2 regions of the Xanthobacter sp. SG618 genome follow, and region 2 is predicted to be linked to the other one. Evidence: predicted binding sites of a transcription regulator. Region 2 holds the regulator's gene; the other holds the start of a gene.
The links. Region 2 encodes LexA, which represses DNA repair genes until DNA is damaged. Its sites were predicted from a motif close to TGTTCNNNNTGTGTTCNG; they were not measured.

Region 1 (4,414 bases), on a different contig from region 2:
ACCTTCGAGGGTCCGGACGGCAATGTCCGCGTGGTGCGGGCGGCCAACGACAAGGTGCTCGCGGACGTGCAGAAGGTGCAGCCGGGCGACCTCGCCCAGATCACCTATATCGAGGGCCTCGCCGTCAACGCGATGCGTTGAGGCGGCGGTCGTTCCGCTCCCGGTCTAGGCCGCCGCCCGGGGCCGTTCGGCCGCGGCGCGATAGGCGAGGGCTTCCGCCAGATGGCGGCGGCCCACCCCCTCCGCACCTTCGAGATCGGCGAGGGTGCGCGCCACCTTCAGCACGCGATGGTAGCCACGGGCGCTGAGTCGCATGGCATCGGCGGCATCGCGGAGCAGCACCGCCCCGGCCGAATCGGGCGTCGCCACCGTCTCCAGCAACGGCCCGGAGGCCTCCGCATTGGTGCGCACATCGGGCCGGCCGAGGGCGGCGTAGCGCTCCAGCTGGATTTCCCGCGCCATGGCGACGCGCGCCGCCACCTCCCGCGAGCCTTCGGCCGGCGCCGGCAGCACGAGGTCCGAGGCCGAGACCGATGGCACCTCCAGATGGATGTCGATGCGGTCGAGGAACGGCCCGGAGAGCCGCGCCTGATATTCGTCGGCGCAGCGCGGCCCGCGCTTGCAGGTGAAGCCCGGCTCGCCGGCGCGACCGCAGCGGCAAGGGTTCATGGCGGCGATGAGTTGGAAGCGCGCGGGATAGGTGACGCGATGGTTGGCGCGGGCGATCAGCACCTCGCCCGTCTCCAGCGGCTGGCGCAGGGAATCGAGCACCTGCGGGGCAAATTCCGGCAGCTCATCGAGGAACAGCACGCCATTGTGGGCGAGAGAGACCTCGCCCGGCTTCGCCTTGGCCCCGCCGCCCACCATGGCCGCCATGCTGGCGGAGTGGTGCGGGGCGCGGAACGGGCGCCGGTCCATCAGCGCGCCGTCCTCGATGGTGCCGGCCACCGAGGCGATCATGGAGACGTCCAGCATCTCGGCCGGCGCCAAAGGCGGGAGGATGGAGGGCAGGCGCTGCGCCAGCATGGACTTGCCGGCCCCGGGCGGGCCGACGAACAAGAGATTGTGGCCGCCGGCCGCGGCCACCTCCAGCGCCCGCTTGGCGGTCTCCTGGCCCTTCACGTCCCGAAGGTCGAGCATAATATCTCCCGGCGGCTTCATCCGTGGCTCGGGCCGGCCCATCACCTGGCGGCCGGTCATGTGGTTGGCGAGCTGGATGAGGGATTGCGGGGCGAGGATGTCCATGTCCGGGCTGGCCCACGCGGCTTCGGCACCGCAGGGGGCGGGGCAGATGAGGCCGTGGCCCCGGGCGTTGGCGCCGATGGCCGCCGGCAGCACGCCTGCCACGGCCGCGATGGCACCGTCGAGCGCCAGCTCACCCACCACCGTGAAGCCGGAAAGCGCGTCACCGGGAATGGCGCCGATGGCCGCCATCAGGCCGAGCGCGATGGGCAGGTCGTAGTGGGAGCCTTCCTTGGGCAGGTCGGCGGGTGCCAGATTCACGGTGATGCGCCGCGCCGGAAGGGCGAGTCCTGATGCGATCAAGGCCGCGCGCACCCGCTCCTTGGCCTCGGTGACCGCCTTGTCCGGCAGGCCGACGATGGTGAAGGCCGGCAGGCCCGCGGCCACATGCACCTGCACATCCACCGGGCGCGCCTCGACGCCCTCGAACGCGACCGTCGCCACCCGCTGGATCACAGCCGCCCCCTGCCTGCTGCCTGTCTGCATCTCAAGGTAGCGGAGGGTCCCCACGCAGGCAAGAACGAAAGCGGAACAGGCGTGCTTGCGCCCGGCACCGCCGCGTCTATGCTGGAGGTAGCAAGAGGATTGGGAGAACGGAAATGGCCGCCGAAGGTGCAGGCGTGCGCAGTCATGAGGCTCATGTGGTCGAGATGTTCGGCCCGCAGGCGGCGGCCTATGTGGCGAGCGCCGTCCATGCGCGGGGCGCTGATCTCGATGCCCTGAAGTCCCTGGTGGAGGAGGCGCGGCCCGCCCGGCTGCTCGATCTCGGCTGCGGCGGCGGGCATGTGAGCTTCACCGCCGCGCCCTTCGCAGGCGAGGTGGTGGCCTACGATCTGTCCGAGGACATGCTGGGCGCCGTCGCGGCCGAGGCCAAGACGCGCGGCCTTGCCAACATCGCCACGCGGCAGGGCGTCGCCGAGCGCCTGCCCTTCGCCGATGGCAGCTTCGACATGGTGGCCTCGCGCTACAGCGCGCATCACTGGCGCGACGTGCCGCAGGCGCTCGCGGAGGTGCGGCGGGTGGTGAAGGCCGGCGGACAGTTCGTCATGATGGACGTGATCGCCCCCGAATGGCCGGTGGCCGACACTTTCCTGCAAACCGTGGAGTTGCTGCGAGATCCCTCCCACGGGCGGGACTACAGCGCCTCCGAATGGACCCGCCTCGCCGAGGAGGCGGGGTTCCGGGTGGTGCGCACGGCGCACCGGCGCCTGAGGCTGGAGTTCGCCTCCTGGGTGGCGCGCATCCGCACGCAGGAACTGCACGTCGCCGCCATCCGCTCGCTGATGGCGGGCGCGAGCGCGGATGTGGCGGCTCATTTCGAGTTCGAGGCGGACGGCTCCTTCTCCATCGACACGCTGACGATGGAGCTGGAGACGGCCTGAGCCGGCCTATTTCTTCTCCAGCATCAGGCGGCCCTGCTTCTGGATGAGATCCTTCGCCTTGCGGGCGACCAGATCCAGCATGAAGGGCAGCTCCACGGAGAGATGCACCGCGTCGTCCGCCACCTGGAGCTTGCCGCTCGCCGTCTGTCCCAGCGCGGCGATGCGGAAGTTCAGGTGATCGCCCGTCCAGTTTTCTTCGATAATGGAGATGTGGCGCGAGAAGCGCTCGCGTACCCCTGACAACCCCACTTGCAGGCGCCGTGTCGCCTCGGCCTTGCCCAGGCGGTGGGGGATGGAGGCGGTGAAGGGCTGTCCCATGAATCGGTCCTGTTATGTCCCGGCGGTGCGTTTCGTGGGACAGCGCCTGTCCCCGCACAGCGGTTCGCGCGGCGGGCCTTGGGGGCCGCCGCGACAAAGTTGGAGCTTGAGGGCTGGTGTGGCCTCAGGCGGCGCGGCGGGCCTCGATGCGGTCCCAGATCTGCGCGGCGATGTCCGGTCCGCCCAGCCGCTTGATGGCGCGCAGGCCGGTGGGGGAGGTCACGTTGATCTCGGTGAGGTTGCCGTCGATCACGTCGATGCCGACGAAGATGAGCCCCTTCTCACGCAGCGAGGGGCCGATGCGGGCGCAGATTTCCAGTTCGCGATCAGTGAGGTCGGTGGGCCGCGCCGCACCGCCGCGCACCATGTTGGAGCGTAGGTCGCCCTCGCTCGGCACCCGGTTCACCGCGCCCGCCGCCTCGCCGTCCACCAGGATGATGCGCTTGTCGCCGTGCTTCACCGCCGGCAGGAAGCGCTGGATCACCCACGGTTCGCGGAAGGTGGCGGAGAAGAGATCGTAGAGCGAGCCGAAATTGAGGTCGTCGGCGGTGAGGCGGAACACGGCGGCGCCGCCATTGCCGTAGAGCGGCTTCATCACCACGTCGCCGAACTCGGCGCGGAAGGCCTTGATCTCGGCGAGGTCGCGCGAGATCAGGGTCGGCGGCATCAGGTCCGGAAATTCGGTGACGAAGATCTTTTCCGGCGCGTTGCGCACATGGCCGGGGTCGTTCACCACCAGCGTCTTCGGGTGGATGCGCTCCAGCAGGTGGGTCGCCGTCACATAGGCCATGTCGAAGGGCGGATCCTGACGCATCAGCACCACGTCCATCTCGGTGAGCGGAATGCGCTCGCGCGCGCCGAGGGTGAAGTGGGCACCGGCCTCGTCCTGAACGGTCAGCGGCTCCACGGCGGCGAACACTTCGCCGTCGCGCATGGCCATGCGGTCGGGCGTGTAGTGGAACAGCGCATGGCCCCGCCGCTGCGCCTCCAAAAGGAGGGCGAAGGTGGAATCCCCTTGAATATTGATGCTGGCAATGTGGTCCATCTGGACCGCGACCTTCAGGGCCATGGCAATCTCCCGCTGCCCCATGGGGGCTTGGATCCTATCTATAGTCGGGCGGCGCCCACCGCCACTCGGCTCACACGTCCATCTCGAAGGCACCGGGCAGGTGCTCGGCCTCTCCGGTGCGGGCGAGCAGCACGGCGTCGAAGCGCATGTTCAGCGCAGAAAGCTCGGGGTGCTCCGCGAGGTAGGCCTCCGCCGCCGCCGCGATGCGCCGGCGCTGGCGGGGCTGCAGGGAGAAGGCGGCATCATCGAGCCGCGCCCGCAGCTTCACCTCGCAGAAGACCAGCAGATCCCCCTGCCGTGCGATGAGGTCGATCTCGCCCGCCTTGGTGCGCACCCGCCGGGCGAGGATGTGGAATCCGTGGGCGCCGAGCAGCGTCGCGGCGCGCTCCTCCCCGGCAAGGCC
Region 2 (4,414 bases):
CGCGACGGCCATGGCCAGCCTCACCCATCTCGACGAACAGGGCGCCGCCCGCATGGTGGACGTATCCGACAAGGACGCGACCACCCGCGAGGCGCTGGCCGAGGGCCGGGTGGCGATGGCGCAGGCGACGCTGGATCTCATCCTCTCCGGCAACGCCAAGAAGGGCGACGTGCTGGGGGTGGCGCGCATCGCCGGCATCATGGCCGCCAAGCGTACCCATGAGCTGATCCCCCTCTGCCATCCGCTGATGCTGACCAAGGTGGAGGTGGAGGTTTCCCCAGACCCCGCTCTGCCCGGCCTTCATGTCACCGCCCGCGCCAAGGTGACGGGCCAGACCGGCGTCGAGATGGAGGCGCTCACCGCCGTCTCCGTCGCCTGCCTCACCATCTACGACATGGCCAAGGCCGCGGACCGCGGCATGCGGATCGAGGGCATCCGGCTCCTGGAGAAATCCGGCGGCCGCAGCGGCCATTTCCGCGCCGACGCCGGCGCGGCCTGAGCCGGCCCGCCACCATGACCAGACCTGCGATCATGCAGAGTGAGGGAGCCGCGCCATGGCGCTCATGACCGTCGAAGAGGCCACCTCGCTCATCACCTCCGGCGTCACCGCGCTCGGTGTGGAGGAGGTGCCGGTGCAGGCGGCGGCCGGCCGCGTGCTGGCGCGCGATCTGGCGGCCCGCCGCACCCAGCCGCCCGCCGACATGTCGGCCATGGATGGCTACGCCGTGCGCGGCGCCGACATTGCCGAGACGCCGGCCCGCCTCGCCGTCATCGGCGAATCCGCCGCCGGCCGGCCCTATCCGGGCACGGTGGGCGCCGGGCAGGCCGTGCGCATCTTCACCGGCGCCGTTGTGCCTGAGGGCGCCGACACGGTGGTGATTCAGGAAAACGTCTCCCGCGAGGGCGACACCATCACCACCACGGCCCCGACCGCCGCGCTCCGCAACGTGCGCAAGCGCGGCTGCGATTTTTCCGAAAGCACGCCCGGCCTCCTGGCCGGCCGGCGCCTGACCGGCCGCGACATCATGCTGGCCGCCGCCATGGACCATGCGACGGTACCGGTCGCGCGCCGCCCGCGCGTCGCCCTGCTGCAGACCGGCGACGAGCTGGTGCTGCCGGGCCAGGGCACCGGCAATGACAGCGAGATCGTCGTCTCCAACGCCTTCGGCCTCGCGGAACTCGCCCGCCGCGCCGGTGCCGATGTGACCGACCTCGGCCTCATCAAGGACGACCTCGCCGCCATCCGCGCCGTGGTGGCGCGGGCGCTCTCCGGCGAGTTCGACCTCGTCGTCTCCTCCGGTGGCGCCTCCGTGGGCGATCATGACCTGATGGCCCCGGCGCTGAAGGCGGAGGGGGTCGATCTCTCGGTCCACAAGATCGCGCTCAGGCCCGGCAAGCCGCTGATGTTCGGCCATCGCGGCGATGTGCGGGTGCTGGGGCTGCCGGGCAATCCTGTCTCCTCCCACGTCTGCGGGATGATCTACCTCGTCCCCCTGATCCGCGCGCTTCAGGGTGATTCCCGCCCCGGCCCCGTGCCCGTGCCGGCGCGCCTCGCGGCGGATCTGCCGCCCAATGACGTGCGGCGGGACTTCATGCGCGCCACACTCGAACGCCGGCCGGATGGCTCGATCCACGCCATCCCCTGCGCCTCGCAGGACAGCGCCATGCTGAGCATTCTCTCCGCCGCCGATTGCCTGCTGGTGCGGCCTCCCTTCGCCCCGGCGGGCCGCGTCGGAGACCCCTGCGAGATTATTCCCTTCGAGGATTGAGCGCTTAACGGAGCCTTCACCACTTGCGGAACACAAAAGGAACAGATAAAGACTGTTCATGATTTGTTTCGCGGCGCACCGGGCTGGATGCGCCTTGAATCGGGACCGGCAGAGCGCCTGTTCCGTGGCGGTGCGTGCAAGGAACGGGGCCAGGGAATGCTCACTCGGAAGCAATATGACCTTCTGCGCTTCATCCATGAGCGGCTCAAGGAAACCGGCGTTCCCCCGTCCTTCGACGAGATGAAAGAGGCGCTGGACCTGCGCTCCAAGTCCGGCATCCACCGTCTCATCACCGCTCTGGAAGAGCGCGGCTTCATCCGCCGCCTGCCCAATCGCGCCCGTGCGCTGGAAGTGGTTCGCCTGCCCGACAGCGTGGCACCCGGCCTCGCCTCCGCCCGGTCCGCAGGGCGCGGCTTCTCGCCCTCGGTCATCGAGGGCAGCCTCGGCAAGGTCCGCCCCGTGGCGGAGGACGACGAGGCGGGCCAGGTGGTCTCGGTGCCGGTCATGGGCCGCATCGCCGCCGGCACGCCCATCTCCGCCATCCAGAGCCGCAGCCACACGCTGAACATCCCGCCCGAGATGCTGGGCTCCGGCGAGCACTTCGCCCTTGAAGTGCGCGGCGACAGCATGATCGAGGCCGGCATCCTCGACGGCGATACGGTGCTGATCCGCAAATGCGATTCCGCAGACACCGGCGACATCATCGTGGCGCTGGTGGATGACGAGGAAGCGACCCTCAAGCGCCTGCGCAAGAAGGGCGCCTCCATAGCGCTCGAGGCCGCCAACCCGGCCTATGAAACCCGCATTTTCGGTCCTGACCGCGTGCGCATCCAGGGCCGCCTCATCGGCCTCATGCGCCGGTACTGATCCTTAGATTTCTCCTGCGGGAGATCCGGAACGGGGTGAGGGGCGCGGTGGTCCACGCTCAACGGGCGCCTGCGCTTTTTTGAAGGCGTTGCCCCTCACCCCGACGTTTGCCGGCGCCGCCGGTTTGGGATGGTCACGGGGCCGTGGCATCGGTCTGCGGGTCGCCCGCATCGACCACGCCCCGCTCCGGCGCGAGGTCCGGCGGCAGCGGTGCCATCCATGGCCGGGAGACCGAGGGGCTGCGGCTTCGCTCGGCCACGAGGGCTCCATCGCGCAGGGTGAAGGCGAGCGTCCCCGTCCGCGCGAGTTTTTCCGGCGTCAGCACCTCGGCGGGGCAGGCACGGGGCGGGGCATCGCGGGTGACGACCATGCGGGCGTTGAGGCAATCCGCCTCCAATCCCTCCGCGCGCCGGGACACGGCGATGGTGCCGCCGCCGGGCAGCGGCGCCGTGCAGCCGAGCGGGTCGCAGGTGAAGGCGGCGGCGAGGTCCTTCGCCCCGGCCGTGCGGCGGTCGCCCTCCCGCGTCAGCCATTGCTCCACCACCAGCTTCTGGCCGGAGGCGCCGAGCACGGAGAGCCGGCCGTCCGGCATGCGCACCGCCACAGTCTGCGCATCGGGTGCGATGAGGAGGTCCGGTTTCAGCGGCGCTCCGGCCACCAATGCGGCGAGGCCGAGGGGCACCAGCGCCACCAGGGTGAGCACGCCGCGCAGCAGGCAGAGGGCGAGTAGCGCGAGGGAGAGCCACAGCAACGTTCCGGCGCCGATGAAGGCGGCGCGGATGTCGGCGCCCGGCAGCGTGCCCACCCAGTCGGACACCGCCGTCATGATCTCGATGCCCCGCCCCATCACCGGCCAGGCGAGATGATCCCAGCCGAACGGCATCAGCAGCACGCCCGCGAGCCCCGCCGGCATCACCAGGAAGGAGACCGCCGGCATGGCGGCGAGGTTGGCGAGCAGCCCGTAGGGTGCCACCCGCTGGAAATGGAAGATGCCGTAAGGCGCCGTCGCGAGGCCCGCCACCAGCGAGGTGAGCGCCGTGCCCGCCACCAGCACTGCCACCCATGAGACCACCGCCCCGGCGATTCCATCCGGCCGCGGGATCGCCCGCAGGGGTTGGAGCCGCTCATAGGCGGCGACGAGGGCGAGGGTGGCGGCGAACGACATCTGCGTGCCCGGATCCAGCGCCGCCTCCGGCGTCAGCGACAGCACCACCACGGCCGCCACGCCCACCGACCGTAGCGACAAGGACGGCCGCCCCACCAGCACGCCGGCCAGCACCAGCCCCGTCATCACGAAGGAGCGCTGGGCGGGCACGTCATTGCCCGACAGCACCAGATAGAAGGCGCTGCCGGCGAGAGCGATGAGCGCCGCGCTGGACTTGATCGGCCACGACAAAGCAAGCCCCGGCACCAGTGCCAGCAGCCCGCGCGCCAGCGCGAACAGGGTGCCGGCCACCAGCGCCATGTGCAGGCCGGAGATGGAGAGGATGTGCGAGAGGCCGGAGACGCGCATGCTCTCCTCCACCGCATGGGGAATGCCCGAGCGGTCGCCCGCCACCAGCGCCACCGCCACCTCCGCCGGCACGCCGGAGAGCGAGGCGCGGATGCGGTCGGAGAGGCTCTGGCGCACCCCGTCCAGCGCCATGGCGAGGCGCACGGATAGAGGCGGGTCGCGCGGCGCCGCCGCCTTGGGCCGGCCGAGCCCGTAGCCGATGGTGCCGATGCCCTGGAACCAGGGCGCGCGGCCGAAATCATGAGCGCCCGGCATGGCGGGGCCG

Region 1: a site for LexA is predicted at 1,759-1,776, ahead of FHT36_RS08875 (YifB family Mg chelatase-like AAA ATPase). Genes of this name have one in related genera too.

Annotation. Positions count from the first base shown of each region.
Region 1 is NZ_JABBHL010000002.1:741,126-745,539, reverse strand. It holds gene FHT36_RS08880 (hypothetical protein) at 1-141, shown strand, start outside; gene FHT36_RS08875 (YifB family Mg chelatase-like AAA ATPase) at 166-1,698, opposite strand; gene FHT36_RS08870 (class I SAM-dependent methyltransferase) at 1,842-2,624, shown strand; gene FHT36_RS08865 (polyhydroxyalkanoic acid system family protein) at 2,631-2,942, opposite strand; gene gshB (glutathione synthase) at 3,067-4,011, opposite strand; gene FHT36_RS08855 (YraN family protein) at 4,082-4,414, opposite strand, start outside.
Region 2 is NZ_JABBHL010000001.1:133,394-137,807, reverse strand. It holds gene moaC (cyclic pyranopterin monophosphate synthase MoaC) at 11-499, shown strand; gene glp (gephyrin-like molybdotransferase Glp) at 555-1,769, shown strand; gene lexA (transcriptional repressor LexA) at 1,926-2,636, shown strand; gene FHT36_RS24260 (ComEC/Rec2 family competence protein) at 2,770-4,414, opposite strand, start outside.